2 linked regions of the Methylococcus capsulatus genome follow. The protein of the gene in region 1 binds, or shares a complex with, the protein of each later gene. Links are inferred from orthologs where the notes say so. Each region holds a gene or a part of one and is shown in the gene's direction. Other genes may lie near its edges. The genes, in order: N4J17_RS00805 and dsbD.

What was found.
Region 2: the proteins of N4J17_RS00805 (region 1) and dsbD are in contact, whole or in part, in a crystal structure (PDB 1JZD), measured with the Escherichia coli proteins. The link is inferred for Methylococcus capsulatus from one-to-one orthologs.

Annotation. Positions count from the first base shown.
Region 1 is NZ_CP104311.1:187,445-202,097, reverse strand. Bases 11,844-14,653 are described here. They hold N4J17_RS00805 (DsbC family protein), read left to right. Parts: upstream 11,844-12,778; coding sequence 12,779-13,528; downstream 13,529-14,653. Other genes in these bases: mutS (DNA mismatch repair protein MutS), read right to left, coding at 13,575-14,653; rseP (RIP metalloprotease RseP), read left to right, coding at 11,844-12,743. In the rest of the region: N4J17_RS00870 (host attachment protein), read left to right, coding at 1-106; ald (alanine dehydrogenase), read left to right, coding at 103-1,203; N4J17_RS00860 (DUF6763 family protein), read right to left, coding at 1,212-1,529; glnD ([protein-PII] uridylyltransferase), read right to left, coding at 1,571-4,204; map (type I methionyl aminopeptidase), read right to left, coding at 4,182-4,967; rpsB (30S ribosomal protein S2), read left to right, coding at 5,201-5,974; tsf (translation elongation factor Ts), read left to right, coding at 6,068-6,949; pyrH (UMP kinase), read left to right, coding at 7,045-7,764; frr (ribosome recycling factor), read left to right, coding at 7,772-8,329; N4J17_RS00825 (isoprenyl transferase), read left to right, coding at 8,343-9,131; N4J17_RS00820 (phosphatidate cytidylyltransferase), read left to right, coding at 9,177-10,163; ispC (1-deoxy-D-xylulose-5-phosphate reductoisomerase), read left to right, coding at 10,201-11,385; more of rseP, read left to right, coding at 11,385-11,843. UniProt on the Escherichia coli protein: Acts as a disulfide isomerase, interacting with incorrectly folded proteins to correct non-native disulfide bonds.
Region 2 is NZ_CP104311.1:2,117,427-2,132,278, forward strand. The notes cover bases 8,338-11,346. They hold dsbD (protein-disulfide reductase DsbD), read left to right. Parts: upstream 8,338-8,727; coding sequence 8,728-10,965; downstream 10,966-11,346. Other genes in these bases: N4J17_RS10555 (FxsA family protein), read right to left, coding at 8,338-8,373; cutA (divalent-cation tolerance protein CutA), read left to right, coding at 8,420-8,743; N4J17_RS10570 (TlpA disulfide reductase family protein), read left to right, coding at 10,955-11,346. In the rest of the region: N4J17_RS10525 (Tex family protein), read left to right, coding at 176-2,473; N4J17_RS10530 (alpha/beta hydrolase), read right to left, coding at 2,484-3,494; N4J17_RS10535 (hypothetical protein), read left to right, coding at 3,861-4,673; N4J17_RS10540 (DUF6156 family protein), read right to left, coding at 4,675-4,992; uvrD (DNA helicase II), read right to left, coding at 5,288-7,468; N4J17_RS10550 (YgaP family membrane protein), read left to right, coding at 7,643-7,906; more of N4J17_RS10555, read right to left, coding at 7,942-8,337; more of N4J17_RS10570, read left to right, coding at 11,347-11,473; aroQ (type II 3-dehydroquinate dehydratase), read left to right, coding at 11,583-12,029; accB (acetyl-CoA carboxylase biotin carboxyl carrier protein), read left to right, coding at 12,030-12,485; accC (acetyl-CoA carboxylase biotin carboxylase subunit), read left to right, coding at 12,528-13,874; prmA (50S ribosomal protein L11 methyltransferase), read left to right, coding at 13,879-14,760; N4J17_RS10595 (DUF3426 domain-containing protein), read left to right, coding at 14,808-14,852. UniProt on the Escherichia coli protein: Required to facilitate the formation of correct disulfide bonds in some periplasmic proteins and for the assembly of the periplasmic c-type cytochromes.

The DNA of each region.
Region 1 (14,653 bases):
GCGACAGGCATTGAGCGGTCCGACCGCCAAGCTGGTCAGCAAAACACTGGATAAGAATCTGGTTCAGAAAACCGAACAAGAAATCCGTCAGTATATTTTCTCATGAAAATCGGCGTACCCAAGGAAATCAAGGATCTGGAAAACCGTGTGGCCGTCACTCCGCAAGGGGTGGCGGCCCTGGTCAAGGCCGGGCACGAAGTGCTGGTGGAAGCCGCGGCCGGTCTCGGCTCGGGGTTCGCCGACGAGGAATATCTGGCGGCGGGAGCGCGGCTGGGGAACGCGGCCGATGCCTGGGCGGCCGACCTCGTGGTCAAGGTGAAAGAGCCGGTGCCCTCGGAATATCCTTATCTCAAGCGGCAGACGGTGTTCACCTTTTTCCATCTGGCCGGCGTCGATCCCGGCCTGACCCGGGCGCTGCTGGACAGCGGTACTACGGCGGTGGCTTACGAGACGCTGGAGGACGCGCAGGGGCGTCTGCCGCTGCTCGCGCCGATGAGCGCGGTGGCGGGCAATATGGCCGCCCAGGTCGGCGCTTACTATCTGGCGCGCTTCAACGGCGGCCGGGGAGTTCAGCTCGGCGAGGTCATGGGCGTGCGCCATGGCAAGGTCGTGGTGATCGGCGACGGCGTGGTCGGCTCACATGCCGCCCTCACTGCCTGGGGCATGGGCACCAACGTTCAGGTCATGGGGCTGGTCCCGGAAAAGGGCGAGGCTCTGTGCCGGCGGGCGCCTGGGCTGGAGTTCTTCCTGTCGGACAGCGCGCGCCTGGCCGAGACCCTGCGTGACGCCGACCTGGTGGTGGGCGCAGTGCTGCAGCCGGGGGCACGTGCCGATTACATCGTCACCGATGCCATGGTGAGGTCGATGCCGATGGGGTCGGTGATCGTCGACGTCAGTATCGATCAGGGCGGTTGTGTGGAGACTTCCAGGCCGACCTCGCATTCGCATCCGGTTTACGTGGAGCATGGCGTGATCCACTATTGTGTAACCAATATGCCGGGTGCTTATCCGCGCACTTCCACCCTGGCGCTGACCGATGCCACCCTGCCATATCTGCTGCGCCTGGCCGATGAAGGCGAGGCCTGTTTGCGGGCCGACCCCGGCCTGGCCAAGGCGGTGAATACCTACGATGGCTATATCACCTGCCGGGCGGCGGCGGAAGACCTCGGACTGCTGGATCGCTACCGCCCGTTTCCGGGCTAGCCGCTTCCTCAGTACGGCTCCTTGTCCTCTTCCTCCAACAAGTCGTCCAGCGTCAAATCGCCCGTGTCGGGGCGGTGCAGATCGGGGTCGCTGTAGCCCAGATCGTCGGTTTCCACGTCGTCGAAAGGCGCGCTCCAGTCTTCCGGGGCTTCGATCGCGGCGATCGCCCCCTGCTCCCAGGACGCCCGGTCCAGCTCGCTCAGCTCTCCCTCGAGATATTGGATCTCAATGGTGTCGCTCGCATCGTCCACGGCCACGACCCGGAATTGCCGGCCGGTGTCCTGTTCTTCGTACCAGTTGTCTACCAACGGTGTTGCGATTGCCATGGGATTCTCCTGGTTGTTATGTCGGCAGTGAGTCGCCGCGGTCAGTGATCGCCCACGAATTCTATCAATGTCTGCCGCAGAGCCTGCCGGTCCGTTTCTCCGGTCAGCGGCCGGTCTTCCCGGTCGGTGATGAAGAAAATGTCTTCGGCGCGGCTGCCGATGGTGGAAATTTTAGCATTGTGCACCCGTATCCCCGTCTGCATGAATGCCTGTCCGACTTTGGACAGCAGACCGGGGCGGTCCGTGGCGATCAGCTCAAGCACGCTGAAGCGGTTCTGCGGATCGTCGTGGAAGAACACTTTGGTCGGCACGGTGAAGTGCCGGATCTGGCGGGCGGGCAGACGGCTGACCGCGGGTGGCGGCGTGCCGCCGCCGCTTAGCACCGCCTTCAGCCGGTCGCAGATCTGAACCAGGCGGAACAGTCCCTCCGGCGCAGTGCCGGACTGTTCCAGCACATTGAAACTGAGCAGCGCGAATCCCTGGCGCGAGGCGATTATCTTAGCGTCCAGTACGGTGAGGCCGAGCTGGTCGAGTACAGCGGTGGTCTGGGCGAACAGGAAGTCGCGGTTGCGGTCGTAAATGAACACCTCGGCACTGCCGCGCAGACTTTCTGGGCGCAGCAGCACCAGCGGCAGGTGTTCCGGCCGGCAGGCGGCAATGGCGGTGGTGTGCCAAGCGATTTCCTCGGGCAGGAAGCGAAGGAAATAGTCGTCGCCGATGTTCTCCCACACTGCGGTGATGGCGTCTTCGGCCAGGCCGAAGCGTTGCAGGAGTGTCCGCGCTTCGTCCTTGGCCGCCGAGATCTGTTCGGCATAGTCCGGCGGGGTGTCCAGTCCGCGTCGCAGAGTCCAGCTGGTGCTGGTATAGAGTTCCTGCAGCAGCGCGCCCTTCCAGGAGTTCCACAAGGAAGGATTGGTGGCGCGTATGTCGGCGACGGTGAGCAGATAGAGATGGTTCAGCGTATTTTGATTGCGCACGATCCGGGCGAATTCGTGGATGACCTCCGGGTCGCTCAGGTCTTTGCGCTGAGCCGTCATCGACATCACCAGATGATGCCGTACCAGCCATTTCACCAACTCGGTTTCACGTCGCCCGATGTGGTGGCGCCGGCAGAATGCCTCTGCGATCTTTTCACCCACTTCCGAATGGTCGCCGCCCGAGCCTTTGCCGATGTCGTGCATCAGCGCGGCGATGTAGAGCAGCTCCGGTTTTTCGATGAGCGGGAACAGTTCGTAGCACAGCGGATTCTCGTGCTGGAACTCTTCCAAGGCGAAGCGCCGCAGATTGCGGACCACGAACAGCGTATGCTCGTCCACCGTGTAGACATGGAACAGGTCGTACTGCATGCGGCCGACGACCCGGCCGAATTCGGGCAGGTAGGCGGCGAGCACGCCATAGCGGTTCATCCGCCGCAGCTGGTGAGTGATGCCGCCGGGCTGGCGCAGAATGGCCATGAACAGCCGACAGGCTTCGGGGTCGTTGCGGAAGGTGTCGTCGATCAGATGGGTGTGCTGGCGGATGAGGCGGATGGTGGCGGCGCGGATGCCTTCCAGCGTGCTGTTTTTCTGCAGGACCAGGAACACTTCCAGCAGGGCTAGGGGGTGGTCGCGGAAGACCGCGGGACGCACGGCTTCGAGATAATCGTTGACCGCCTGGAAATGGTCGTTGACGGGTGTGGGCGAGAACGCTTCCTCGCGGTGCAGAACGGCTTCGTTGAACAGCTGCAGCAGCAATTCGTTCAGGCGCTCCACCCCGGTGACGGTGCGGAAATAATCCTGCATGAAGCCTTCGACGACCTCATTGCTGGTTTCGCCCCGGTAACCGAAGAGCTCTGCGAGTTCGCGCTGGTAATCGAACAGCAGCCGGTCTTCGCAGCGGCCGGTGAGTGCATGCAGGGCGAAGCGGATACGCCAGAGAAACTCCTGGGCCTCTTTCAGTTCACGGTATTCGGTGTCGGTCAGCCAGCCGTATGCGACTAGGTCCTGCAGCCCACGTGCATCGCTGTGGCGGCGGAGGATCCAGCCGATGAGCTGGATGTCGCGCAGGCCGCCCGGGCCTTCCTTGACATTGGGTTCGAGGTTATAGGCCGTGTTGTGGTACTTGGCGTAGCGAATCCTTTGCTCGGCCATCTTCGCCTCGAAGAACGCGGCCGAAGACCACATGCGTTCGGGGGCAATTTCGCTCTTCACCGCCTCCCACAGCGCCGCCGAGCCGGCCAGCAGTCGGCCCTCCAGCAGGTTGGTGATGACCGTCTGGTCGGCGCGCGCTTCTTCCGCGCATTGGGCGGGCGATCGCACGCTCTGGCCCAGTTTCAGGCCGACGTCCCAAAGAAAGCGCAAGAAATCCGACAGCTCCTGCTGGCGCGACGGCGGCACGGCCTCGTCGAGGAGTACGAGCAGGTCGATGTCCGAATGCAGCAGCTGTTCACCGCGTCCGTAGCCACCGACGGCCACCAGTGCGACGTCTGTGGCGTCCCCCCCAAGGCGATGGTCCCAAGCTTCGGTGAGCAGGTGGTCGATGAAAGCTGTGCGCTCTCGGATCAGATCGGTGACGGGAGCGCCGGACCAGAACCGCTCAGCCAGCTCCGCGGTGTTGTGCTGGATCTGCGCCTTACAGGCCGCGATCCGATCGGAGGCATGCAGGCCGCGCGTGCTATCCGAGTTCGGTCCGCCCAAAATCTTCCTCTTGCCGCAGTGTCAGTACCTCGTAACCCGTCGGTGTCACCAGCACAGTGTGCTCCCATTGCGCGGAGAGCTTGTGATCCTTGGTGACGGCGGTCCAGCCATCGGAGAGCATCTGGACGTGACGCTTGCCCTGGTTGATCATCGGCTCGATGGTAAAGATCATTCCGGCTTCGAGCCGGATGTCCAGCTTCGGTTCGAAATAGTGGAGCACTTGCGGTTCCTCGTGGAATTCGCGGCCGATGCCGTGGCCGCAGAATTCCCGCACCACGGAGTAATTGTATTTGCTGGCATGCCGTTCGATGACGGCGCCGATCCGGTTCAACGCGGCGCCGGGCCGCACTTCACGTATACCCAGATACATGGCCTCGCGGGTGACGTCGACCAGTTGCCGGGCATAGGGTTTGACCTGGCCGACCAGGAACATCTTGCTGGTGTCGCCGTGGAAGCCGTCCTTGATGACCGTGATATCGATGTTCACGATGTCGCCGTTCTTGAGCTTCTTGGGGCCTGGAATGCCGTGGCAAACGACGTGGTTGACCGAGGTGCAGATCGACTTCGGGAAGCCCTTGTAATTCAGCGGAGCAGGGATGGCGCGCTGCTCGTCCACGATGAAGTCGTGGCAGATCCGGTCGATTTCTTCGGTGGTGATGCCGGCCTTGATGAAAGGCGCGATCATGTCCAGGACTTCCGCGGCGAGGCGGCAGGCCAGGCGCATGCCTTCGATTTCCTCGGCGCTTTTGATGCTGATGCTCATGAAATTACGGCGGAAACGGGAAGGCTCCCGGTCCGTGGAAGGAGGGAGGGTCGATTGTCCAAACGGTACCGCTATGGTATAAAGCACAGCTTTATTTGGCAACACACCACACATGCATCGTCACGGCCGGTGGGGTGCCGTCCCGTCGGGGACGGTCGTCGGCCGGGATGCGTGGAGGCGCAACCCTACCGCCGGGCTCTGCCAGTCCGGCAAGACATTATACGGAGAAACCGATGACCTCAGTTACCATGCGCCAGATGCTCGAAGCGGGCGTTCACTTCGGGCACCAGACGCGTTACTGGAATCCGAAGATGGCTCCTTTCATCTTCGGCGCGCGCAGCAATATCCACATCATCAATCTGGAGAAGACGCTGCCGCTGTTCAACGATGCCATGAAATACCTGGAGCAGGTCGCAGCCAACCGCGGTAAGATTCTGTTCGTAGGCACCAAGAAGACCATGCGCAAGGTCATCGAAGAAGAAGCCCGGCGCTGTGGCATGCCTTACGTCAATCACCGCTGGCTGGGCGGCATGTTGACCAATTTCAAGACCATCAAGGCATCCATCGCCCGGATGAAGGATCTGCAGGCCATGCGCGACGATGGCCGTCTCAACCGCTTCAGCAAAAAGGAAGCGCTCGGCATGATGCGTGAGCTGGAGAAGCTGGTTTGCAACGTCGGCGGCATCGGCGACATGGATCGTCTCCCCGACGTGATGTTTATCATTGATACAGGCTATGAGAAGAACGCCGTCAGCGAAGCGCATAAGCTGGGCATCCCCGTCGTCGGCGTGGTGGACACCAACAACAGCCCCGTCGGCATCGACTACGTGATTCCGGGCAACGACGACTCCATCCGGGCGGTCCAGTTGTATGCCCAGAGCGCCGCCACGGCGATTCTGCGTGGCAAGGCGTCCGGTGTGGATTTCGGCACGGGGGCGGCGGACGAATTCGTGGAAATGGAGCCGGAGGCGGAGCAGGGAGCCACGGGCGAGAGTCTGGGTGGTTGACGGCCCGCACCCGGCAGTGTCGTGAAGAACGCCTCCGCCTGGAGGCGTTTTTTTGGGATTGATCAACGGTTTTCATTCGAGAGGTTGGCTGTAATGAGTATTACTGCGGGAATGGTGAAGGAGCTGCGCGAACGTACCGGCTCCGGCATGATGGAGTGCAAGAAGGCTCTGACGGAAACCGGCGGCGATCTGGAGGCCGCGGTCGAACTGATGAGGAAGCAGGGTTTGGCCAAGGCCGACAAGAAGTCCGGCCGTACCGCCGCCGAAGGCCGCATTTGCGTCAAGGTGAGCGAGGACGGCAAGGCCGCGGCCATCGTCGAGGTCAACTGCGAAACCGACTTCGTCGCCAAGGGCGATGACTTCGTCAAGTTCGCCGACGACGTCGCCGCTGCGGTCCTGGCTTCCTCCGCGACGACCGTCGAAGATTTCCTGGCCGGCGAGATGCGGGCAGGCGCGACGGTGGACCAGGTGCGGCGGGAGATGATCGCCAAGATCGGCGAGAACATCAATGTGCGCCGCTTCGAACGCCTGATCAGTCAGGACGGGTGGGTGGCCAGTTATCTGCACGGCACCCGGATCGGCGTGCTGGTCGAACTGGTCGGCGGCGACGCCGAACTGGGCAAGGATATCGCCATGCACATCGCCGCCAGCAAGCCGCTGTGCTGTGACGAGAAGGGCGTGCCCGCCGAGGTGATCGCCAAGGAAAAGGAAATCTTCAGTGCTCAGGCTCAGGCCAGCGGTAAACCGGCGAACATCATCGAAAAGATGGTCGAAGGCCGGATCAACAAGTTCCTGGGTGAAATCACCCTGCTGGGACAGCCCTTCGTCAAGGATCCCGACCAGACGGTGGGTAAGCTCCTGCAATCCAAAGGTGCCTCGGTGGTGCGTTTCGTCCGCTTCGAAGTCGGCGAGGGCATCGAAAAGGAAGAAACCAATTTCGCCGAGGAAGTGATGGCGCAGGTGCGCGCTTCCTGAGGCATCCATGCCCGGCGCCTCGGCGCGCCGGGCAGGCTCTCCCGGGCCGGGTGTGGCCCGCGCTCAGAATGGATTAACCAGCTTCCGACGAGTTTATGACAGAACCGGTATACAAACGTATCTTGCTCAAGCTCAGCGGCGAAGCCTTGATGGGAGATCAGGGAGCAGGCATAGCGGCCGAGATCCTGATGCGGCTCGCGACGGAAATCGATGAGCTGTGCCGGGCTGGCATCGAGGTCGGCCTGGTCATCGGTGGCGGCAATATCGTCCGTGGCGCCGAGAAAGCCTCCGAAGGACTGGATCGCGTGACCGGCGATCATATGGGCATGCTCGCCACGGTCATCAATGCCCTGGCCATGCAGGATGCCCTCGAGAATCTGGGGCGGCCGGTGCGAGTGATGTCGGCCCTCAAGATCAATCAGGTCTGTGAAGACTATATTCGCCGGCGCGCAGTCCGGCATCTGGAAAAAGGCCGGGTCGTGGTTTTTGCCGCGGGTACGGGCAATCCGTTCTTTACCACCGACTCCGCTGCCAGCCTCAGAGCCATCGAGATCGGTGCCGACCTGCTGATCAAGGCCACCAAGGTCGATGGTGTCTATTCGGCTGATCCCTTGAAAGATCCAGAAGCGAGATTCTATTCGCGCCTGACGTATGACGAGGCGCTGAATCAGCGCCTCAATGTCATGGATACGACGGCCCTGGTGCTGTGCCGCGATTACAAGATGCCGCTGCGGGTCATGAACGTTTTTCGTCCAGGCGCGGTGATGCGCCTGATTCGGGGCGAGGACATCGGATCTTTGCTGGTAACGGGGTGATGAACAGATGATCAATGACATACAGAAACGTACTGCCGAGCGGATGCAGAAAAGCATCGAGGCTCTGAAGCATGAATTCGCAAAGATCCGCACCGGGCGTGCCCACCCGAGCCTGCTGGAGCACATCCGGGTGTCTTATTACGGTAATGAGGTGCCGCTGACCCAGGTCGCCAACGTTGCCGTCGAGGATGCTCGCAGCCTGGCGGTCACCCCGTGGGAGCGGAACATGGTGCAGGCCATCGAAAAGGCGATCATGACTTCGGACCTGGGGCTGAACCCTTCCACCGCCGGTTCTGTGATCCGGGTGCCGCTGCCGCCGCTGACCGAAGAGCGCCGCCGCGACCTGATCAAGGTCGTGCGCCAGGAGGCCGAGAACGGACGGGTAGCGATCCGGAACATCCGTAGAGATGCTAATAACGAACTCAAGGCCGCGCTCAAGGAAAAGCTGATTTCCGAGGACGAGGATCGCCGCAGTCAGGAGCAGATTCAGAAGATCACCGATCAGTTCATCAAAGAGATCGACAAGCTTCTGGAGCAGAAGGAAGCCGATCTGCTTGCCGTTTGACACGCTGCGATCCATGATTTTTTTGCCGGACAAAGCCAAGCCTGTGGCGTCTGCCCCGGACGATGGCGCCAGCGGACGCAGCTTGCCCCGCCATGTCGCCATCGTCATGGATGGCAACGGCCGCTGGGCGCAAGAGCGCTATTTGCCCCGGACCGCTGGCCACCGTGCCGGTGTCGGCGCGGTCCGCAAAGTGGTCGAGCACTGCGCCAAGCGGGGAGTGGAGGCGTTGACGCTGTTCGCATTCAGCAGCGAAAACTGGCGCCGTCCCGAGCAGGAAGTCTCGGTACTGATGGAGCTTTTCCTCTCGACGCTGGAACGGGAAACGGAAAAGCTGCACCAGAATGGCGTACGCCTTCGCATCATCGGCGACCGCACGGCCTTCGGGGAAGCGCTGCGCGAACGGATGGACGCCGCCGAGTCGCTGACCCGCAGCAATACCGGCTTGCAACTGGCCATCGCGGCGAATTACGGCGGACGCTGGGACATCGTCCAGGCGGCTCAGACCCTGGCGGCGAAGGTCCGGCAGGGTGAGTTGTCGCCCGAACAGATCACGGCGGAGAGGCTGCAGCAACAGCTTGCCCTGGCCGACCTCCCCGAGCCGGACCTTTTCATCCGCACCGGCGGCGAACGCCGGATCAGTAACTTCCTGCTCTGGCAGCTTGCCTATACCGAGCTGTATTTCACGCCGGTGCTGTGGCCGGAGTTCGACGAGGATGCGCTGGATCTCGCCTTCGAGGACTATGCCGGCAGGCAGCGCCGGTTCGGTTATACCGGGGACCAGGTCGCGGGCCGGATGCCCTGATTTCATGCCACCAACATTTTCCAACTCACCCAATCCGAGTCCGCCATGTTCAAAAATCGCTTGATTACCGCGCTGATTCTGGCGCCTTTGGTCATCGCGGCGGTCCTCCTGCTCAAGCCCACTGCGTTTTCGGCAGTGTGGGGGGGCGTGATCCTGCTTGCCGCCTGGGAATGGGCGGGGGTCGCCGGTGTGGACGGCCGCCTCGGGCGGATCGCGTTCCTGGCCGCCCTCGGACTGCCCATGGTCTTCGCCAGTTTCTGGGCACCCTACACGGTCGACTGGCTGATGTGGCCGGTGGTGGCGTGGTGGGTCGCCGTTGGCCTGCTGCTGCGGGCCAGACCGGACAAGGCGCTGGCGATGCGCCTGCCGGTCGGGCTGAAGCTGGGGCTGGGCTGGTTCATCCTGCTCACCTCCTGGATCCTCTTCATCTGGCTGCGTTTCAATTTTGGCGCCGCGCAGGCACTGTACCTGCTGGTGCTGGTTTCTTTCGCGGACATCGCCGCCTATTTCGTCGGGCGCAGATGGGGCTTCACCAAGCTGATGCCGGAAATCAGCCCAGGCAAGACGGTCGAGGGATTGTACGGCGCGCTGGCGGTATCGCTCGTGCTGGCGGTCGCCGTGGGCCTGTGGTTCAAACTGGAGCCTTTGACCATTGCCGATTTCGTCATCCTTTCCCTCGTCACCGTCGTGATTTCCGTGGGCGGCGATTTGTTCGAGAGCCTGCTCAAACGGCAGCGCGGCGTGAAGGATAGCGGATCGTTGTTGCCCGGCCATGGCGGCGTGCTCGACCGGATCGACGCATTGCTGGCGTCGGTCGCTGTCTTTTACGCCGGATCCATGCTGCTCGGGTTGTTCCTGCAGACTGCAGAGCCCGTGACGATCGAAGTACCGTCCGAAATGGAGGGTGCCCCGATCCAGGTCGAGCCGATCCAGCCGGGCGGCGATGAAAGTGCTCCGGAATCGATGGAACCGGAACAGGCCGAGCCCGAGGCCAGCGATGCCGGAACCGATGATCCGGCTCCGGAAGAGTAAACCGCAGCGCCTGCAGACATCCATCCTGGAGAGTTCCGTGAAAGGCATATGCATACTGGGTTCCACAGGCTCGATCGGGGTCAGCACGCTCGACGTGGTGGCGCGCCATCCCGACCGCTACCGTGTGGTGGCATTGACCGCTAACGGCAACATCGACCGCTTGTTTGAGCAATGCCGTGCGCACCGGCCGAGCTACGCGGTGACAATCCGGGCCGAGGCGGCGGCGGATCTGCGGCAGCGGCTGGCGGCGGTGGGGCTGGGCGGCATCGAGGTCCTCTCCGGTGCGGAGGCGCTGGCGCAGGTCGCCTCCCTCCCGGAGGTGGACAGCGTGATGGCGGCGATCGTCGGTGCCGCAGGATTGCTGCCCACCCTGGCGGCGGCACGGGCCGGCAAGGAGGTGCTGCTGGCCAACAAGGAAGCGCTGGTGATGTCCGGCCAGCTGTTCATGGCCGAAGTGGTACGGTCGGGGGCCAGGCTGCTGCCGATTGACAGCGAGCACAACGCGGTGTTCCAGTGCATGCCGGCCGCTTACCGCGCCGGCACTGAGGCCGTCGGGGTGCGCCGTATCCTGCTCACCGCTTCCGGCGGGCCGTTCCTGCATATGCCTGTCGCCGAGCTGGAGTCGGTGACGCCGGAGCAGGCGGTGGCGCACCCCAACTGGGTGATGGGCCGGAAGATCTCGGTCGATTCGGCCACCATGATGAACAAGGGATTGGAGGTGATCGAGGCCTGCCTGCTGTTCAACATGCAGCCCGACGACGTGCAGGTCGTCGTGCACCGTCAGAGCGTCATCCATTCCATGGTGGACTACGTCGACGGCACGGTGCTGGCCCAGATGGGCACGCCCGATATGCGCATTCCGATCGCCCATGCGCTCGCCTGGCCCGATCGTTTCGAATCGGGCGCGGAACCTCTCGATCTGTTCGCTGTCCACCAATTGAACTTCGAGCGTCCGGACCTCGCCCGGTTCCCCTGTCTGGGTCTGGCCTACGAAGCGGTGCGGGCGGGCGGCACGGCGCCGGCGATTCTGAATGCGGCCAACGAGGCCGCGGTCGCGGCGTTCCTGGACCGACGGCTGGCTTTCACCGGCATACCGCGGGTGATCGAGCATTGTATGGCGACGCTCTCCCCCGCTGCGGCGGATGCGATCGAGTCGGTCTTGCAAGCGGACTCGGAAACCCGCAAGGTAGCGCAGAAGTACATTGATGACTTAAGGGTTTAATGGCTCTCATCCATACGGTTTTCTATTTTCTCGTCGCTCTGGCGCTGCTCATTGCGGCCCACGAGTTCGGCCATTATTGGGTGGCGCGCAGACTCGGCGTGAAGGTGCTGCGATTCTCGCTGGGTTTCGGTACGCCCCTCTTGCGCTGGCAAAGGAAACCGGACGGCACGGAATTCACGGTGGCCGCCATTCCCATCGGCGGCTATGTTCGCATGGTCGACGAGCGGGAAGGGCCGGTTGCTCCGGCCGATCTGCCTTACGCTTTCAACCGGCAGCGCCTCCCGGTCCGGTTCGCCATCGTTGCCGCGGGGCCGGTTTTCAATTTCCTTCTGGCCATTCTGCTGTACTGGGGCGTGTTCATGGTCGGCGAGACCGGCATACGGCCGGTGCTCGGGCCGGTGGAAGCTGGCACCTTCGCCGCCGAGGCGGGATTCGAGCCGGAGGACGAGATCATCGCCGTGGACGGCGATCCGACGCCGACCTGGGGTCTCGCCGTCGGGCGGATTTTCGAGCGGGTGATGGACGAGAGGGTCGTGGAGGTGGAGGTGAGGACCGGCGGGGGTGGACAGGCGCTCCGTAGGCTCAGCGTCCCGGCGCATGTCCTCGATGCGCCGGAAGTCCTGGGGGAGCGGCTCGGTCTGCAACCCTGGGAGCCCGAACTGCCGCCAGTGGTTGAACGGACCGAGCCCGGCAGTCCGGCGGAGCGCGCCGGTCTGAAATCCGGCGACCTCTTGCTTTCGGCGGACGGTGAGACCCTGCGCAGCTGGCGTCAGTGGGTCGACGTCGTGCGTGCGCATCCCGGCCAGAACATCAGCGTGGTGGTCGAGCGCGACGGCGTACACGTTTCCCTGGAGATTCGGCCGGACGCCATCAACGGCCCGAAGGGTCCGGTCGGGAGAATAGGTGCGGCGGCCCGGATCCCGGATTCGGTGCGGGCCGCGATGGAAGTGGAGTATCGGCTGGGTGTGCTGCCGGCCCTGATGGCGGCGGTGGAGCGCACCAGCGATTACGCCTGGCTCTCGCTCAAGATGATCGGGCGCATGCTCATCGGCAAGGCGACCGTGGAAAACCTAAGCGGCCCCATCAGCATCGCCCAGTATGCCGGGCAGTCCGCCAAGGCGGGCCTCGCGCAGTTCGTCAAGTTCCTGGCCTTGATCAGCGTCAGCCTCGGCGTACTCAATCTGCTGCCGGTTCCGGTGCTGGACGGCGGCCATCTGATGTTCTATCTGATCGAAGCGGTGAAAGGCGGTCCGCTCTCCGAAAGGACCCAGATGCTGGCGCAGCAGGTCGGGCTTTTCATCCTGATCGCGTTGATGGCGCTGGCTTTCATGCTCGACATCGAACGCTTGTTCTCCTAAGCTCCCCATTCCTTCCCATCCCGAGGTATTCCCTGATGAAACCAGCGTTCCGTTCCGTGCTGTCCGTGGTCGCGCTCCTGGCCGTGCCCGTCGCATCCGTCATGGCGGATACCAAAGCCGTGGAGGACGCGATCGGGCAGGCATTGCCCGGGGTGAAGCCCGATTCCATCAAACCGTCGCCGCTGGTCGGCATTTCCGAGGTCATCGTCGGTCCCAAGCTGTTCTATGTGTCCGACGACGGCAAATACCTTTTCCAGGGCTCGCTGATCGATCTCAAGAACCGGGAAGACCTGACCGAACCCAAACTCGCCACGGCGCGGATCGGGGCGCTGGAAAAGCTGGGCGAAAAGAACATGATCGTGTTCAAGCCGAAGATCGGCAAGTACGTAGCCTACGTGTTCACCGACATCGATTGCGGCTACTGCCGCAAACTCCATTCGGAGATGGACAGCTATCTCAAGGAAGGCATCGAGATCCGTTACCTGTTCTTCCCGCGGGCGGGGGAAGGCTCGGAGTCCTGGGACAAGGCGGTCAGTGTTTGGTGTTCCAAGGACCGCAATGCGGCTTTGACCAAAGCCAAGAAGGGCGAGAAAGTGGAAGAAAAATCCTGCGATAATCCCGTGCAGGAGCAGATGGCGCTGGGAACGGCCATCGGTGCCCAGGGCACGCCGATGATCGTCACCGGTGGCGGCAACGTGTTGCCGGGCTACGTTCCGGCCGAGCAGCTTGCCCGCATGCTCAAGCATGAAAAGGACGAGGGCGGCAGGCAGGCGAGGACGCCCTGAGCCTCTGCCCCGACGGGACGGGGATACGTCCGCCGCCGGTCCGTTCTCACAGCGACTGCTTCAACTCGAACAGCAGATTCAGGGCCTCGCGCGGGCTCAGGCCATCGACGTCCAGGGACTCGAGCCGTTGCACCACCGGGTGCGGCTCCGGGGGCAGGAACAAATCGAGCTGGGCCACCGGCGCTGCTTGCTGATGGGCCGAACGCGCCTGCCGTTCGAGCTGCTCCAGTTTCCGCCGCGCATTGTCGATCACCGTCTGCGGAACCCCCGCCAGCGCGGCTACCTGCAGCCCATAGCTCTGGCTCGCCGGCCCTTCCCGGACCGTATGCAGGAACACCACCTTGTCGCCGTGCTCCACGGCGTCCAGGTGTACGTTGCCGACGCCCTCGCATTCCTCGGCCAATGCCGTCAGTTCGAAATAATGGGTGGCGAACAGCGTGTAGGCGCGGGTTTCCCGCGCGAGGTGCTCGGCACAGGCCCAGGCCAGCGAAAGCCCGTCGAAGGTGCTGGTGCCCCGGCCGATTTCGTCCATCAGAACCAGGCTTTCCGCCGTGGCGTTGTGCAGGATGTTGGCGGTCTCGGTCATTTCCACCATGAAGGTGGAACGGCCACCGGCCAGGTCGTCGGAAGCACCGATACGGGTGTAGATGCGGTCGATCGGGCCGATTTCGGCTTCCGCCGCCGGGACATGGCTCCCGATGTGAGCCATCAGCACGATGATCGCGGCCTGCCGCATGTAGGTCGATTTGCCGCCCATGTTTGGGCCGGTGATGACCAGCATGCGCCGGTCCGGACCGAATGCCAGGTCATTGGGCACGAACGGTGTGCCGCCGACCTGCTCGACCACGGGATGGCGTCCACCGACGATGCGGATGCCCGGGGCGTCCGCCAGTCGCGGCGCCACCCAGTTCAGCCGCTCGGCGCGCTCCGCCAGAGTCGCCAACACGTCCAGTTCGGCCAGCCCCGCCGCGCAGTCTTGCAGCGCGGGCAGCCAGGTCGCAAGCGTTTCCAGTAATTCCTCGTAGAGGGCTTTTTCGCAGGAGAGCGCTTTTTCGCGGGCGCTCAACACTTTGTCCTCGAAGGCTTTCAACTCCAGTGTGACGTAGCGCTCGGCGTTTTTCAGCG
Region 2 (14,852 bases), 1.9 Mb from region 1 along the record:
TTTCCCGGTCGCGAGGCGCACGTCAAATTGCGGCGCAATTGTGCATTATGGCATTGCTTTAGGACGGTGTCGAACGGGGCTTGCCCGGCATCTTCCCGAGGCCGGCGGTGTCGCAAGGGATCGGGACTGTTAAAATCCAGGGTCTTTTACTGGCTCTATCTAAGGATCCAAGACGATGGACGTGATCGCTCGTATCGCGCAGGAACTCGGCGTTCAGGCACGCCAGGTACAAACGGCGGCGGCACTGCTGGACGAAGGCGCCACCGTGCCTTTCATCGCGCGCTATCGCAAGGAAGCGACAGGGGGCCTGGATGATACCCAATTGCGTACCCTGGAAGTACGGCTCAGCTATCTGCGGGAGCTGAACGACCGGCGCGCTGCCATTCTGGCCAGCATCGCCGAACAGGGCAAGCTGACAGCGGAGCTGGAGCAGGCCATCCGTGAGGCCGATACCAAGACCGCTCTCGAAGACTTGTATCTTCCCTACCGGCCGAAGCGGCGTACCAAGGCTCAGATCGCTCGTGAGGCGGGGTTGGAGCCTCTGGCCGATGCGCTGCTGGCAGAGCCGGGGCTCGATCCTCTGGCGGTGGCGGCCGGCTACGTCGACGCCGGCAAAGGCGTGGCCGATGCCGGCGCAGCTCTGGACGGTGCCCGTCAGATCCTGATGGAGCGCTTTGCCGAGGAGGCGACCATAGCGGGCGAATTGCGCGAAAAGGTGTGGAGCGAAGGGTTGCTGGTTTCATCCCTGGTCAACGGCAAGGCGCAGGAAGGAGCGAAGTTCAAGGATTATTTCGACTATGAGGAGGCGCTGGGGAGGATCCCTTCGCACCGCGCCCTGGCCCTGCTGCGCGGGCGTAACGAAGGCGTCCTGGTGCTGGGTCTGCAGGTGGCCAAGGACGAGGAATCCGGCCACCGGTTCGCCGAACATCGCATTGCCAGTGCTTTCGGCATCGCCGACCGCGGCCGTCCGGCCGATGGCTGGCTGTTGGAAACCGTGCGCCTGGCCTGGAAGGCAAAGCTCCTGACCCGCATCGAACTCGATCTGATGCAGCGCCTGCGGGAGACGGCAGAGGCCGAGGCCATCCGGGTGTTTGCCAGCAACCTGAAGGATTTGCTGCTGGCGGCGCCGGCCGGGCAGCGTGCCACCCTGGGGTTGGATCCAGGGTGGCGCACCGGCGTGAAGGTCGCTGTGGTCGATGGCACCGGCAAACTGGTGGCCACCGACACGATCTATCCGCATGCCCCCAGGAACCGTTGGGACGAGTCCATCGCGACGCTGGCGGCGCTGATCGCCCGTCACGGCGTCAGCTTGGTTAGTATCGGCAATGGTACCGCTTCGCGCGAGACTGACCAATTGGTGGCCGATCTGATGCAGCGCCATCCGGAACTGGGCGTGACCCGGGTGGTGGTGTCGGAGGCCGGGGCCTCGGTGTATTCGGCGTCGGAGCTGGCAGCGCATGAGTTTCCCGAGCTCGACGTGTCGTTGCGGGGTGCGGTGTCCATCGCTCGCCGCCTGCAGGATCCGCTGGCGGAGCTGGTCAAGATCGAACCCAAGTCGATTGGCGTCGGCCAGTACCAGCACGATGTCAACCAGACCCAACTCGGCCGTACCCTCGATGCGGTGGTGGAGGACTGCGTGAACGCGGTGGGGGTGGATGTCAACACCGCTTCGGTCTCGCTGCTGCGTTACGTCTCCGGCCTATCGCAGAGTCTGGGTCAGAATATCGTGGAATACCGCAACCAGCATGGGCCGTTCTCCAATCGGGAGCAGTTGAAGAAGGTCTCGCGGCTCGGGCCCAAGGCCTTCGAGCAGGCTGCCGGCTTCCTGCGCATTGCCAATGGCGAACATCCGCTGGATGCTTCCGCCGTGCATCCGGAAGCCTATCCGGTGGTGGAGAAGATCGTCCAGCGCACCGGCAAGGATATTCGCGAGCTCATCGGTAACGTGGCCTTCCTGCGCAGCGTGAATGCCGAACAGTTCACTGACGAGCGCTTTGGGCTGCCCACCGTCACCGACATCCTGCGCGAACTGGAGAAGCCCGGCCGTGATCCCCGGCCGGAGTTCAAGACCGCCCGTTTCAAGGATGGGGTGACCGAGCTCAAGGACCTCCAGCCAGGTATGCGGCTGGAAGGGGTGGTGACCAACGTCACCAATTTCGGCGCTTTCGTCGATGTCGGCGTGCATCAGGACGGTCTGGTTCACATCTCCCACCTGGCGGACCGGTTCGTGCGCGACCCGCGCGAGGTGGTCAAGGCCGGGGACGTGGTTCAAGTGAAGGTGCTGGAGGTCGATGTCCCGCGCAAGCGGATCGCCCTGTCGATGCGCAGCGACGCGGTGAAGAGCGAAGCGGGGCCGCCGCGTCCGGAGGCGAGAGGGCCGGCCGGCAAGCCGCGCAGCAAGGCCACTCCGCAGCCGGTACCCCAAGGCGCCATGGCCGAGGCGCTGGCGCAGGCCTTGAAGCGCGGGCGCTGAGTTTACCGTTTCAGGTGCCGTCCGCTGCCGGGAGGTCTTTGGCGGCCTGGCGTTCCTCCCCGGATGGCAGCGGCGCCGCCGGTGTCGTGATCCAGGCCGCGATGTCACGCCAGGGCCTCTCAGCCTGGAGGTCGCGCAACAGCAGGTGGTAACCCTGGCGGTAATAGGCGAAGCGGGTGCCGGCTGGAAGTTTGTCCAGCAGGATCATGAGCGGCGCTTTCGGAATGATCTCGTCGCGCTCACCATAGAGCACGAGGGTCGGAATCTTGAGTCCTGAGACACGTTCCTGGGCGGTGTCCATCAGGTCTGCCAAGCCTTTTATCGCGTCGACCCGGGTGGCTTTGATGACGTTCGGATCCCGCCCCAGTCCGCGGAGCATCTCGATGTTGTCCGATGCCATCACCCCCAGTCCTTCGCCGGTGATGCGCAACCAGGGGAGGGTATGCGAGCTCACAGCCAGCAACAAGCTTTGGTACCACGGCATGGTGTTGCGCGACCATACCGCCGGCGCGGACAGGATCAGGCCATCGACGCGTGGCGGGCGGGCGGAGGTCATGGTGACGATGGCCACGGCGCCGCCCATGCTTTCCCCGAGCAGATAGACCGGCACGCCCGGATGTCGAACCCGGACCTGGCCGACGAAGGTTTTGAGATCCCCGGTATAGGCCTCGACTCCCGCCCAGAGGCCGCGCCCCGGCGCCAGCCCGAAGCCGCGTTGGTCGTAGGCGTAGCAGCCGATTCCCTGGGTCTTTAGATAACTGCCCAAAGGCTCGAAAGCTAGGCTGTAGTCGTTGAAGCCGTGGACGGCGACGATGACGGCTTTGGGCCGTGTTCCGGGCGGCAGCCAGTGCCGGACCGGCAGCACCGCGCCATCGGGGGCGATGAAATGGCCGGCGTACAGTCGCGGCGGCGCCACATTCGGGCCGGGATGGTTGACCACAGGGGTACAGGCCGCCTGTATCATGAGGAGTGTCAGGCAAAGTACGGCACGTCTGGGTGCGATGACGACACGATGGTCCATAGCGGACGTGGCGGTGAGGAGACGAATGGGAAATTATACCGCCGGATGGCAAACCTTATGAGGCGAAAAAATCAACCAGGGACGAGCAGTCGAGTGAGAAGACGAGAGTGCAAGACTTGGGAGAGGAGAAGGTGGTCTTCGCGAAGAAGAAGTGTGTCGGTCCCCGGCGTACCCCAGAAAGGCAAAGCATTCGTTTGGTGAGTACACAAAATCCATGCCATTCATTCGACGCGCCGTGTCTTCGTGGATCGGCATCAGTCTTTCCGGTGGAACCGGGGTCGGGGCTGTGGCAATCGCCCCGGTTTGTGTGGGATATCACCTGATTTGCCGTCGCTGAGAGAGGCCATGGTTGTTTCGACGACGTGCATGCCGTCCAGGAAGTTCGGGGGGGACCTCATCCACTTCGCGCGGGACGCTTACGGTTCGATCGAGGTGGTCGATACGTTCGGTGTACGGACCTTGCATTTCGGTACACCGGCGCGGCAAAGCGCCATGTGTCTACAGGAACCGGACCGGGTCGAGCTGCCTTATGTGCGGGCGATGCTGAGCGCCTTACTGTTCCATCCCCAGCCTTCCGACGTTCTGTTGCTCGGGCTCGGTGGCGGTTCGCTGGCGAAGGCATTGTTCCAGCACTTTCCGGCCTGTCAGATCGACGTGGTGGAGCGGCGCGGGGTGGTCGTCGAGATTGCCCACCGGTTCTTCGGACTGCCGTTGCACCCGCGGTTATCCGTCACGGTCGGTGACGCTGGGGAATTCGTCAAACAGGCGGGGAGGCTTGCCGCCTACGATCTCATTCTCGCTGATCTGTTCGACGGGGAGGGCATGGCCTCGCCGGTGGCGGAGGAGTCGTTCTATTTCGGCTGCGCGGGTATGCTACGGCCGGCCGGCGTGTTCGGCATCAATCTCTGGGGTTCGCAGACCGCAGCTTGCAACCGGGCTCTGGATATGATGAGAAAAGCCTTTGACGGGCCGGCATTCCGGCTGGCGGTTCCGGGGCGGGGTAACCTGATCGGGTTTTCGCTCGCCTCCGAACCGAAGCGGGCGGCCATGGATGCGATGGAACAACGGGCACGCCGGCTCGAGACGAGGCTGGGCATCGAATTCAGCCGTTTTCTATGGGCCTTGAAAGCTGCGGGCCGGGCGTTTCCCAAGTCGGAGTCCAGGACACGGGGCGGCTGACTCAGTCCATTGCCGCGCCGGCGAGGCGTAAGCCGTCTTCGTTGAAATCCAGGACGGTCAGCTCGCCCTCGGCATCGGTGATTTCCGCGCGCCTGAGTTTGCCATTCCGGTGATAGGCATAGCGGTGCTCCATCTCGACCTCGCCGTAAACCATCTTCTGCAGGCCGACCAGGCGGTCCTGGTCGTCGAAAAACCCTTGAAAATAGGTGTTTCTGTGGCTGAGCTGTTCCGGTTCGAGTTCGGTCGTCAACTTGAGAGGGAGGTTCACACCGCTGTAAGTCAGGAAGAACCGGCAGGTGGCGGCGATCGCTTCGGACATGGTTGCACCCAGGGCTTTATTCGTGGAGCGACGATGATGGCATAAGTGTGGGCTGGCGTGGAATGGCGGGAACTGCGTGAAAAGACTTGCTTGTTTCCGGGTTTTGACCTGCCGTATCCGGAGCGGAACCGGTTCGTAGTCCTCAAACCGTGCAAATCATGGGCTGGCTTTGTTGGCATCGGTCTTGCTAGATAGCTGGCGCATAACCTCACTTTTGGCCTGGCGGCAGAGTGTCTTTGAACTGAAGAACTGTCATGGATGCGCCACTTTCCGCCAGCTTTTTTTGTGGGTGCGTTCAGATTGGTTCCAGGTTGGCGTAGGCCAGCATCAGCCATTTGGCGCCCACCTCCGCGAAATTGACATGGACCCGCGCCTGGGCTCCGTCGCCCTCTTGTTGCAAAATCACGCCCTCGCCGAACTTGCCGTGGCGGACCCGCTGGCCCAACCTGAATCCCCCGCGAGCGCCTGCGCCGGGCATGGCCGACGTATCGGCCGACTGCATCGCGGATGCGACAGGCCGGCTGACCCCGCCCTTCATCCGGACCTCTTCCAGACAGTCTGGCGGCAGTTCCCGCAGGAAACGGGATCGCCGCGGATAGGTCTCCTTGCCGTAGAGCCGCCGGCACTCGGCGTGGGTGATATAGAGCTTGCGCCGCGCCCGGGTGATACCGACGTAGCAGAGGCGGCGTTCTTCTTCGAGGCGGGCGGGGTCTTCCAGCGACTGCAGGCTGGGAAACAAGCCTTCCTCCAGGCCGACCAGGAACACCAGGTTGAATTCCAGGCCCTTGGCCGCATGCAGGGTCATGAGCTGGACGCAGTCCTCGCAACTTTCGCCCTGGTTCTCGCCGGCCTCCAGCGCCGCGTGGGCGAGGAATTGGTCGAGGCCACCCAGTTCGGGATCGATCAGCGGATCCAGCTCGAACTGGCGGGCGGCGCCGACCAGTTCCTCCAGATTTTCCACCCGGGCTTCCGCCTGCTCGCCTTTCTCCTTACGGTAATGTTCCAGTAAGCCGGAGCTTTTGACCGCGAGCTCTACCTGTTCCCACAGCGCCCGCCCCTGGGCCGCGGCGGCCATGGTTTCGACGAGATCCAGGAATCCGGCCAGGGCGCCTGCGGCCCGGGCGGGCAGCACGCCGTCGCCGATCAACTTCTCCGCGGCGGCCCACAACGACAGCTGCTCGAAGCGCGCCAGTTCGCGGACGAGGTCGAGGGTCTTGGCGCCGATGCCGCGGGTCGGAGTGTTGATGACCCGTTCGAAGCCGGGATCGTCGTGATGGTTGGCTATCAGCCGCAGGTAGGCGAGGGCGTCCTTGATCTCGGCGCGCTCGAAGAAACGCAGGCCGCCATAGACCCGGTAGGGGATGCCGAGGGCCAGCAGCTTTTCCTCGAACTGGCGCGACTGGGCGTTGGAACGGTACAGAATGGCCGCGTCGCTGCGCCTTCCGCCTTCCTCCACCCAGCGGCGGATCCGCTCGATCACGAAACAGGACTCGTCCTGCTCGTTGAAGGCGGCATAGACCGAGATCGGTTCCCCCCGGCCGCCTTCGGTCCACAGATTCTTGCCGAGCCGCCCCTCGTTCCGGGCGATCAGAGCATTGGCGGCGCTGAGGATGTTGCCGGTGGAGCGGTAGTTCTGCTCCAGGCGGATCATCCGGTGGCGCGGGTAGTCCCGCCGGAAACGGTGCAGGTTTTCGATCTTGGCGCCGCGCCAGCCGTAGATGGACTGGTCGTCATCGCCCACTACGCTGAGATTGTCGCGGTCCTGGGTCAATAACCGTAGCCAGGCGTACTGCACGCTGTTGGTGTCCTGGAATTCATCGACCAGCACGTGCTGGAAGCGTTCCTGATAGTGTGCGAGGGCGTCGGCGTTGTCGCGCAGGAATTCGTGGGTGCGCAGCAGCAGCTCGGCGAAATCCACCAGGCCGGAACGCTGGCACAGTTCCTCATAGGCGAGATAGATCCGCCGCATCTGCTGTTCGAACGGGTCGTAGGAGTCGGGCAGGTTCCTGGCCCGGCGGCCTTCATCCTTCTGGGTGTTGATGTACCACTGGATCTGGCGCGGCGGCCAGCGCGCCTCGTCCAGTTCCAGGGTTTTGAGCAGCCGGCGGATCAACCGGTACTGGTCGTCGGAATCGAGGATCTGGAAGCCCTCGGGCAGTCCGGCTTCGGGCGCATGGCGACGCAGGAAACGGTGCGCCAGGCCGTGGAAAGTGCCGACCCACAGGCCCTGAGTCGACAGCTCGAGCAGCGCTTCGATCCGCGCCTTCATCTCGTTCGCGGCCTTGTTGGTGAAAGTCACGGCGAGGATGGCATGCGGCGAGACGCCTTCGGCCCGAAGCAGCCAGGCGATGCGATGTACCAATACGCGGGTCTTGCCACTGCCTGCTCCGGCCAGCACCAGCAGCGAGCGGTCCGGTGCGGTGACGGCCTCACGCTGGGCTTCGTTCAGGGGAGCGATGATGTCGGTGATGTCCATGACGGGCATTTTACACCCGTCTTGCGCAATACCTGGGGAGCCTGCACAATCGAGAAGCTTTACCCCAGGGATATGGCCCAATGCGCCGTGCCCGTTTTCCTCGCCCGGCCCTCCCTCCGCAGAGGGCAAGGGTTTTCCCTTAAGCGACCGCACGTTCAAGAGGAGGTTATGACAATGGCTTTTGATTATAAGAAAATGCTAAAGCGTGAGCTCAACGTCGGCCTGAAAGATCGCCAGTACCGCATGATAGGCGGCGCCGTAGCGCTGCTGCTTTCAGTGTTCCTCGGGAATATCTTCCTGCTGCTGATCGGCATCGTCCTCGTGGCCACCGCACTCATGCGCTGGTGTCCGGTGTATTCCGGGCTCTCCAAGAGCACCGTCGATCCGAATGAACCGGCACCCGATAGCGGTTCCCATTCCGGCACCGAATCCCACTGATGGACAGCGGTCCTCCGGCGCAGGGATGCGCCCGGCTAGTCCTCGCGTCGGAACTGTCCTTCGAGGGTTCGGGCGCCGGAATCCGGTGAGTCCGGTGGCTGGAAATCCCGGAGCATGTGCTCGACGAGATAGGCCGCAATCAGCCGGCGCGATGCCGGCAGCAGCAGGATAAGGCTCGCCCCGTCGGACAGGAAGCCGGGTATCAGAAGAAGAATGCCGGCAATCAGGATCAGACCGCCTTCGATCATGTCCTGTGCAGGGATACGCCCGGCTTCCAGGCTTTGCTGGATGCGAGCGAAGGTTTTCAGTCCCTGGGTTTGCATGAGATAGGTTCCGGCCAGTGCTGCCGAGCCGAGCAGCAGAAGGGTCGGCAGAAAACCGAGCACGCTGCCGACACGGATCAAGACGTAAATTTCTGCGATCGGCAGCAGCAGTAGCGCCAGGATGGCGAGTTTCAACGGATTCATCGATACGGGTTTCTGTAAACTTTAAACAACGGGCGCACTTTTTCCCATGACATCGGTCTACTGTCTAGTCGTTTGCAGCTGTCCGGATGAGGAAACCGCCGGTGTTTTGGCGGAAGGGTTGGTCGAAGGGAGACTGGCGGCCTGCGTGAACATTGTCTCCGGGGTACGGTCGGTCTACCGGTGGCAGGGTGTTCTCGAGAAATCGGCGGAATGTCTTCTGTTTGCCAAGACTCGGGCGTCCCGTCAGGTGGAACTGCAGACCTGGTTGAGGGCGCGGCATCCTTATGAACTTCCAGAAATCATCGCGATCCCCATCCAAAGCGGATTGCCGGAATATCTCGAATGGGTCGGAACATGCGTGACGCCGTGAGATGGATCGGCCTGCTCCTGGTTTTTGGGCTGGCCAGTGCGCCTGTGCTCGCCGTAGACGGCCGTGACCTCCTGTCGCCGGAGCGGGCGTTCCCGGTAACTGCTCGGCAGTCCGGCGCCGGCATGGTTTCGCTGGCGTGGGACATCGCCGACGGCTATTACCTCTACCGGAGCAAATTCAAGTTCGCATCGCGCACCCCAGGTGTCCGCCTCGGCGAGCCGGTCTTTCCGGCAGGCTACAAGAAGCAGGACGCATTTTTCGGCGAAGTCGAAACTTACCGGGGACATGTCGAGGTCCAGCTACCTCTCGTTGCGGAATCCGCACTGCCGGAGTCGCTGGAACTGGAGGTGACGGTGCAGGGCTGTGCCGATGCCGGTGTCTGCTTCCCACCGTACCAGCGGCGGATCGGGGTGACAACCGCTGCGATCGGCGGTGGTGGGGCGTTCACGCGGCTGGCCGGTGCGCTCCGGGGTATCGGCAGTGGGCCGGCGAACGGGGACTTGCTGCCGGCGGATCAAGCGTTCCGCTTTTTCGCCGAGGCGCCGACCGGCGACGTCCTCCGGCTGAGTTGGCAGATCGCGCCCGGTTATTACCTCTACCGCGAAAAATTCCGCATTGTCTTGCGCGATTCCGAGGGCGTCGCTCTGGGGGGCTATGCGTTCCCGCGCGGGGAGCCGAAGATCGACGAAGAGTTCGGCGCGGTGGAAATCTTCCATGGCGAGGTCGCCGTTGACATTCCCTTGGTCAGGACCGACAGCGGTCCTCGCACCCTCACCCTGGAGGCCGGCTTCCAAGGGTGCGCCGAGCGGGGCGTCTGCTACCCGCCGATGGCGAAGACGGTCGAGCTCGCCCTGCCGGCCGCTGCGGAAGGAAAAAGTGTCTCGGCGGTGGCCGGAGCGACCGTCATCACCGAGCAGGACCGCATTGCCGACGGGCTCTGGCGCGGTTCGCTCTGGCTCAACATGCTGAGTTTCCTCGGTTTCGGCGTCCTGCTCGCCTTCACCCCCTGCATTTTCCCGATGATCCCGATTCTTTCCGGCGTCATCGTCGGCCACGGTCATGCCATCACCACGCGCCGGGCGTTTTCGCTGTCGCTGGCCTATGTGCTCGCCCATGCCTTGGCTTACACCGGCTTCGGAGTTCTGGCCGCCCTGTTCGGTGCTAACCTCCAGGCCACATTGCAGAACCCATGGGCGATCGGAGCTTTCAGCGGCCTGTTCGTGGTGCTGGCGCTATCCATGTTCGGCTTCTACCAGCTTCAGCTCCCGATCGCCCTGCAGTCGCGGATCGCGGCGCTCAGTTCGCGGCAACAGGCGGGCAGTCTGGCTGGCGCGGCCGTGATGGGACTGCTGTCGGCCGGCCTCGTGGGGCCTTGCGTGGCGGCACCGCTGGCGGGGGCGCTGATCTACATCGGCCGGAGCGGCGATGCGCTGCTGGGTGGGGTCGCCCTGTTTTCCCTTGGCCTGGGCATGGGACTGCCGCTGCTGGCAATCGGCACCTCGGCGGGCAAACTGCTGCCCAAGGCCGGCATGTGGATGAATGCAGTCAAGTCGGTGTTCGGCGTGGCCATGCTGGCTGTGGCGGTATCGATGCTGGAGCGGATCGTCCCCCTGTCCCTCGCCATGCTGATGTGGGCGCTGCTGCTCATCGTGCCGGCCGTATACATGGGGGCGCTCGATGCCCTGCCCGCGGGGGCTTCGGGCTGGCGCAAGCTATGGAAAGGACTGGGTGTGGCGATGGCCGTCTACGGCGTGTTCATGCTGCTTGGAGTGGCGGCTGGCAGCCGCGATCCATTACAACCTTTGCGGGGGGTGGCCGCTCCCCCGGCTGCCGTCGCCGATGCCGGTCCCCCGCCTTTCTTGAGGGTGGCGAGCCTGGCGGAACTGGAGGCTCGTCTGGATGAGGCCGCTTCTGCCGGACGCTGGGCGATGCTCGATTTCTACGCCGATTGGTGTGTGTCGTGCAAGGAGATGGAGCGTCACACCTTCAGCGATCCTGCGGTCAAGGCGAAGCTGAAAGAGATGGTGCTGCTCAAGGCCGACATCACCGAAAACGGCGATGAGGACCAGGCATTGCTACGGCGCTTCGGTCTGGTCGGTCCGCCGGCGACGCTGTTTTTCGGTCCCGACCGGAGCGAGCGGAAACCTTTCCGGCTGGTGGGCTTTACCGAGTCGGAAAAGTTCGTCCATCACCTCGAGCGGCTGTTCGACGGTGTCCGATAGGTTCGTGCTGGTTCTGGTCGCTGTGTTGGCCCTTCTGGCGGGGGCGCTGGCGCAGCGTTGGCTGTCGGTTGCAGCGCCCGACTGGCAGGGGCCGGAATCGGTGTTTCCCGACCTTTCCGGCCACCCCGTGCGTCTGTCCGATGAGCGTTCCGAAGTGCTGCTGCTGAATTTCTGGGCAAGCTGGTGCGAACCGTGCCGGGAGGAAATGCCGGTGCTGGACGACCTCCATGCGGAATTCGGGCCGCGCGGGCTCAAGGTCGTCGGTCTGGCGCTGGAGGACCGTGAGGCGGTTGCGGCGTTTTTGCGGCAGCTGCCGGTGGGCTATCGTATCCTGGTCGGTGAGCACGGTGGCGATACGTTGGCGGCGCACCTCGGGAATGCCGGCGGAGGCTTGCCCTTCAGCGTGGCTTTCGACGGCCGCGGGCGGGTGCTCGCGACTTTCCTGGGGCCCCAGACGAAGAACGGCTTTCTGGCCGCCATCGGGCCGCGGCTCATGTCGCCCCGATGATGCCGCCAACCGGCCTGTTGCTGCATTTGTGGACAAGATACTGTCATTTCGGCAGAATACCGCCGCCTGTTTGGGCGATTTCATCGATATTTAAGAGCTGGCACGCGCAATGGCGGGTATCTTGGTGCTGAACGGGCCTAACCTCAATCTGTTGGGGGTGCGTGAGCCCGGCATCTATGGCAGCGACACGCTTTCGGATATCGAATCGCGCCTGGAGGCACAGGCCAGGGCGGCGGGCATGCCGATCGATTTCTTTCAGAGCAATGCCGAACATGCTTTGATCGAACGCATTCACCAGGCGTTCCGCGACGCGGTCGACATGATCATCATCAATCCCGGTGCGTTCACCCATACCAGCGTCGCTTTGCGCGATGCGCTGCTGGCCACCGCCGTGCCTTTCATTGAAGTACACATTTCGAACGTGCATGCGCGCGAGCCGTTCCGCCGTCATTCCTATCTTTCCGATATTGCCAAGGGGGTCATCTGCGGATTGGGCCCCGTGGGCTACGAACTGGCGCTCCAGGCCGCCCTGCAAATGACATATAGGTCGTTATAGATGGATATTAGAAAAATAAAAAAACTGATCGATATCATCGAGGGATCGGATATCGCGGAGATCGAAATTCGCGAAGGGGAAGAGTCCGTCCGGATCAGTCGTTACACCTCCAGCCTCGCGGTCCCCGCCGCCTTGGCGGCGGGGACGATGCCAGCGGCGGTATCCCAGGTTCCCACCGGGCAGCCGGCACCGCCACCCACCGAAGCGGCCAAGGAAACTACCGGCCACGAGGTGCGATCCCCCATGGTGGGCACGTTCTACCGGGCACCCTCTCCCGGTTCCAAGGCGTTCGTGGAAGTGGGGCAGCGGGTCGAAGTCGGCGACACGCTCTGCATCATCGAAGCGATGAAAATCCTCAATCAGATCGAAGCCGACAAGGCCGGCATAGTGACCAAGATTCTGGTGGAGAACGGTCAGCCCGTGGAGTACAACCAGCCGCTGTTCGTGATCGAATAGCCTTCGGCCCGTTTCGGCTCAACAGTCTCCAAGGTACTCACTATGCTAGGTAAAGTCGTCATCGCCAATCGCGGTGAAATCGCTTTGCGCATCCTCCGTGCTTGCCGCGAGCTTGGGATCAAGGCCGTCGCCGTACATTCCGAAGCGGACCGCGATCTGAAGCACGTGCGCCTGGCCGACGAGTCGGTCTGCATCGGACCGGCGGCCTCGCGTGACAGTTATCTGAATGTTCCGGCGATCATCAGTGCCGCCGAGGTCACCGATGCTCTGGCGATCCATCCCGGCTATGGCTTTTTATCGGAAAACGCCGATTTCGCCGAAAAGGTGATTCAGAGCGGATTCATCTTCATCGGACCGAGGCCGGAAACCATCCGCATGATGGGAGACAAAGTCGCGGCCATCGAAGCGATGAAAAAGGCCGGGATCCCCACTCTGCCGGGCTCGGACGGCCCTCTGGGAGAGAACGAGCAAGAGAATCTGGTAATCGCCAGACGGATCGGTTTTCCCATCATCATCAAGGCTGCCGGTGGCGGTGGCGGGCGCGGCATGCGGGTCGTGCACAGCGAGGCCAGTCTTGCCGCTTCCATTGAACTGACCCGGAGCGAGGCCGGCGCCGCGTTTGGGAACGACATGGTATACATGGAGAAGTTTCTGGAGAATCCGCGCCACATCGAGTTTCAGGTGATCGCGGATTCACACGGCAACGTGGTTCATCTGGGGGAGCGTGACTGCTCCACCCAGCGCCGTCACCAGAAGGTCGTGGAAGAAGCGCCGGCACCCGGCATCACCCAGGCACAGCGGGATGAGATGGGCATGCGTTGCGTGCAGGCATGCAGAGAGATCGGTTATCTCGGCGCCGGCACGTTCGAATTCCTCTACCAGGATGGCCAGTTCTATTTCATCGAAATGAACACCCGGGTCCAGGTCGAGCACCCCGTGACCGAAATGGTCACCGGCTTCGACATCGTCAAGGAACAGCTGCGGATCGCCGCCGGCGAGCCGCTTTCGATCCGTCAGGCCGAAGTGGAAATGCGCGGGCATGCCATCGAATGCCGGATCAATGCAGAGGATCCCGTCAATTTCATGCCATCGCCGGGGCTGATCGAGCAGTTCCATATGCCGGGCGGGCCGGGTATCCGTGTCGAGACCCACATCTACAACGGCTATCGTGTTCCGCCGTATTACGATTCCATGATCGGCAAGCTGATTGCCCATGGTGAAACTCGCGCCGGAGCGATCGCCCGGATGCGTACGGCCTTGAACGAGATGGTGATCGGCGGAATCAAATGCAATATTCCGCTGTTGCTCGATATCGTCAACGACAGTGCTTTCGAGGCGGGCGGGCAGAACATCCATTACCTAGAGCAGAAGCTGGGGCTCAAGCACTAAAGTCATGTGGCAGCAGTTGATGGTGACCGTCGACGAGGAACTGGCCGAAGATGTGTCGGATGCGCTGATGGATGCCGGCGCCTTGTCCGTCAGTTTCCTGGACGCCGGGGATCAAGCGTTGTTCGAGCCTCCGCTCGGTACGACTCCGGTGTGGACGCAAACCCGAGTGGTGGGTCTGTTTGAGAAGGATGGCGACTTGGCAGCAATCCGCTCGGCGCTCGGTGGGCAATTCGGCGAGGAAAGGCTTAGGGACTGGAGCGAGGAAACGCTGGCCGACCAGGTCTGGGAGCGGGCCTGGCTCGAACATTTCCACCCCATGCGTTTCGGCAGCCGGTTGTGGGTCTGCCCAACCGGTTTCACGGTCGAGGAAACCGATGCAGTGGTCATGCGGCTGGATCCGGGGCTGGCGTTCGGCACCGGGACCCACCCGACCACCGCGTTGTGCCTGGAATGGCTGGATGCGGCGGATTTGCACGGTGCATCGGTGTTGGATTATGGCTGTGGCTCCGGCATCCTGGGCGTTGCCGCGGCGTTACTCGGGGCCGCCCGCGTCCATGCCGTCGACATCGATCCGCAGGCGCTGGCGGCCACCGTGGAAAACGCCCGGCAGAACCGCGTCGGGGACCGAATCGAGGTGGCCTTGCCCTGGGATCTGGTGGACGGCGAGAGCGACATCGTATTGGCGAACATACTGGCCAATCCCTTGATGGAACTGGCCGATGCCTTGCGGTCGCGGTTGCGGCCGGACGGCCGGATTGTACTCTCAGGCATTCTGGCGGAGCAGGCGGACGCTGTGGCCTCTGTGTATGCGCGAAAAGGCTTCGAAATGGAACCCGCCGTGCTCAGTGAGGGCTGGGTCCGGCTCGCTGGGGTCAGACGGACTTAAAGGTGTTTACCCGCTGCCCCTCCTGTGGTACGGCTTACGGAATCTCGGTGCGCCAGCTACGGGAAGGGCGGGGTGTCATGTTATGCGACCAC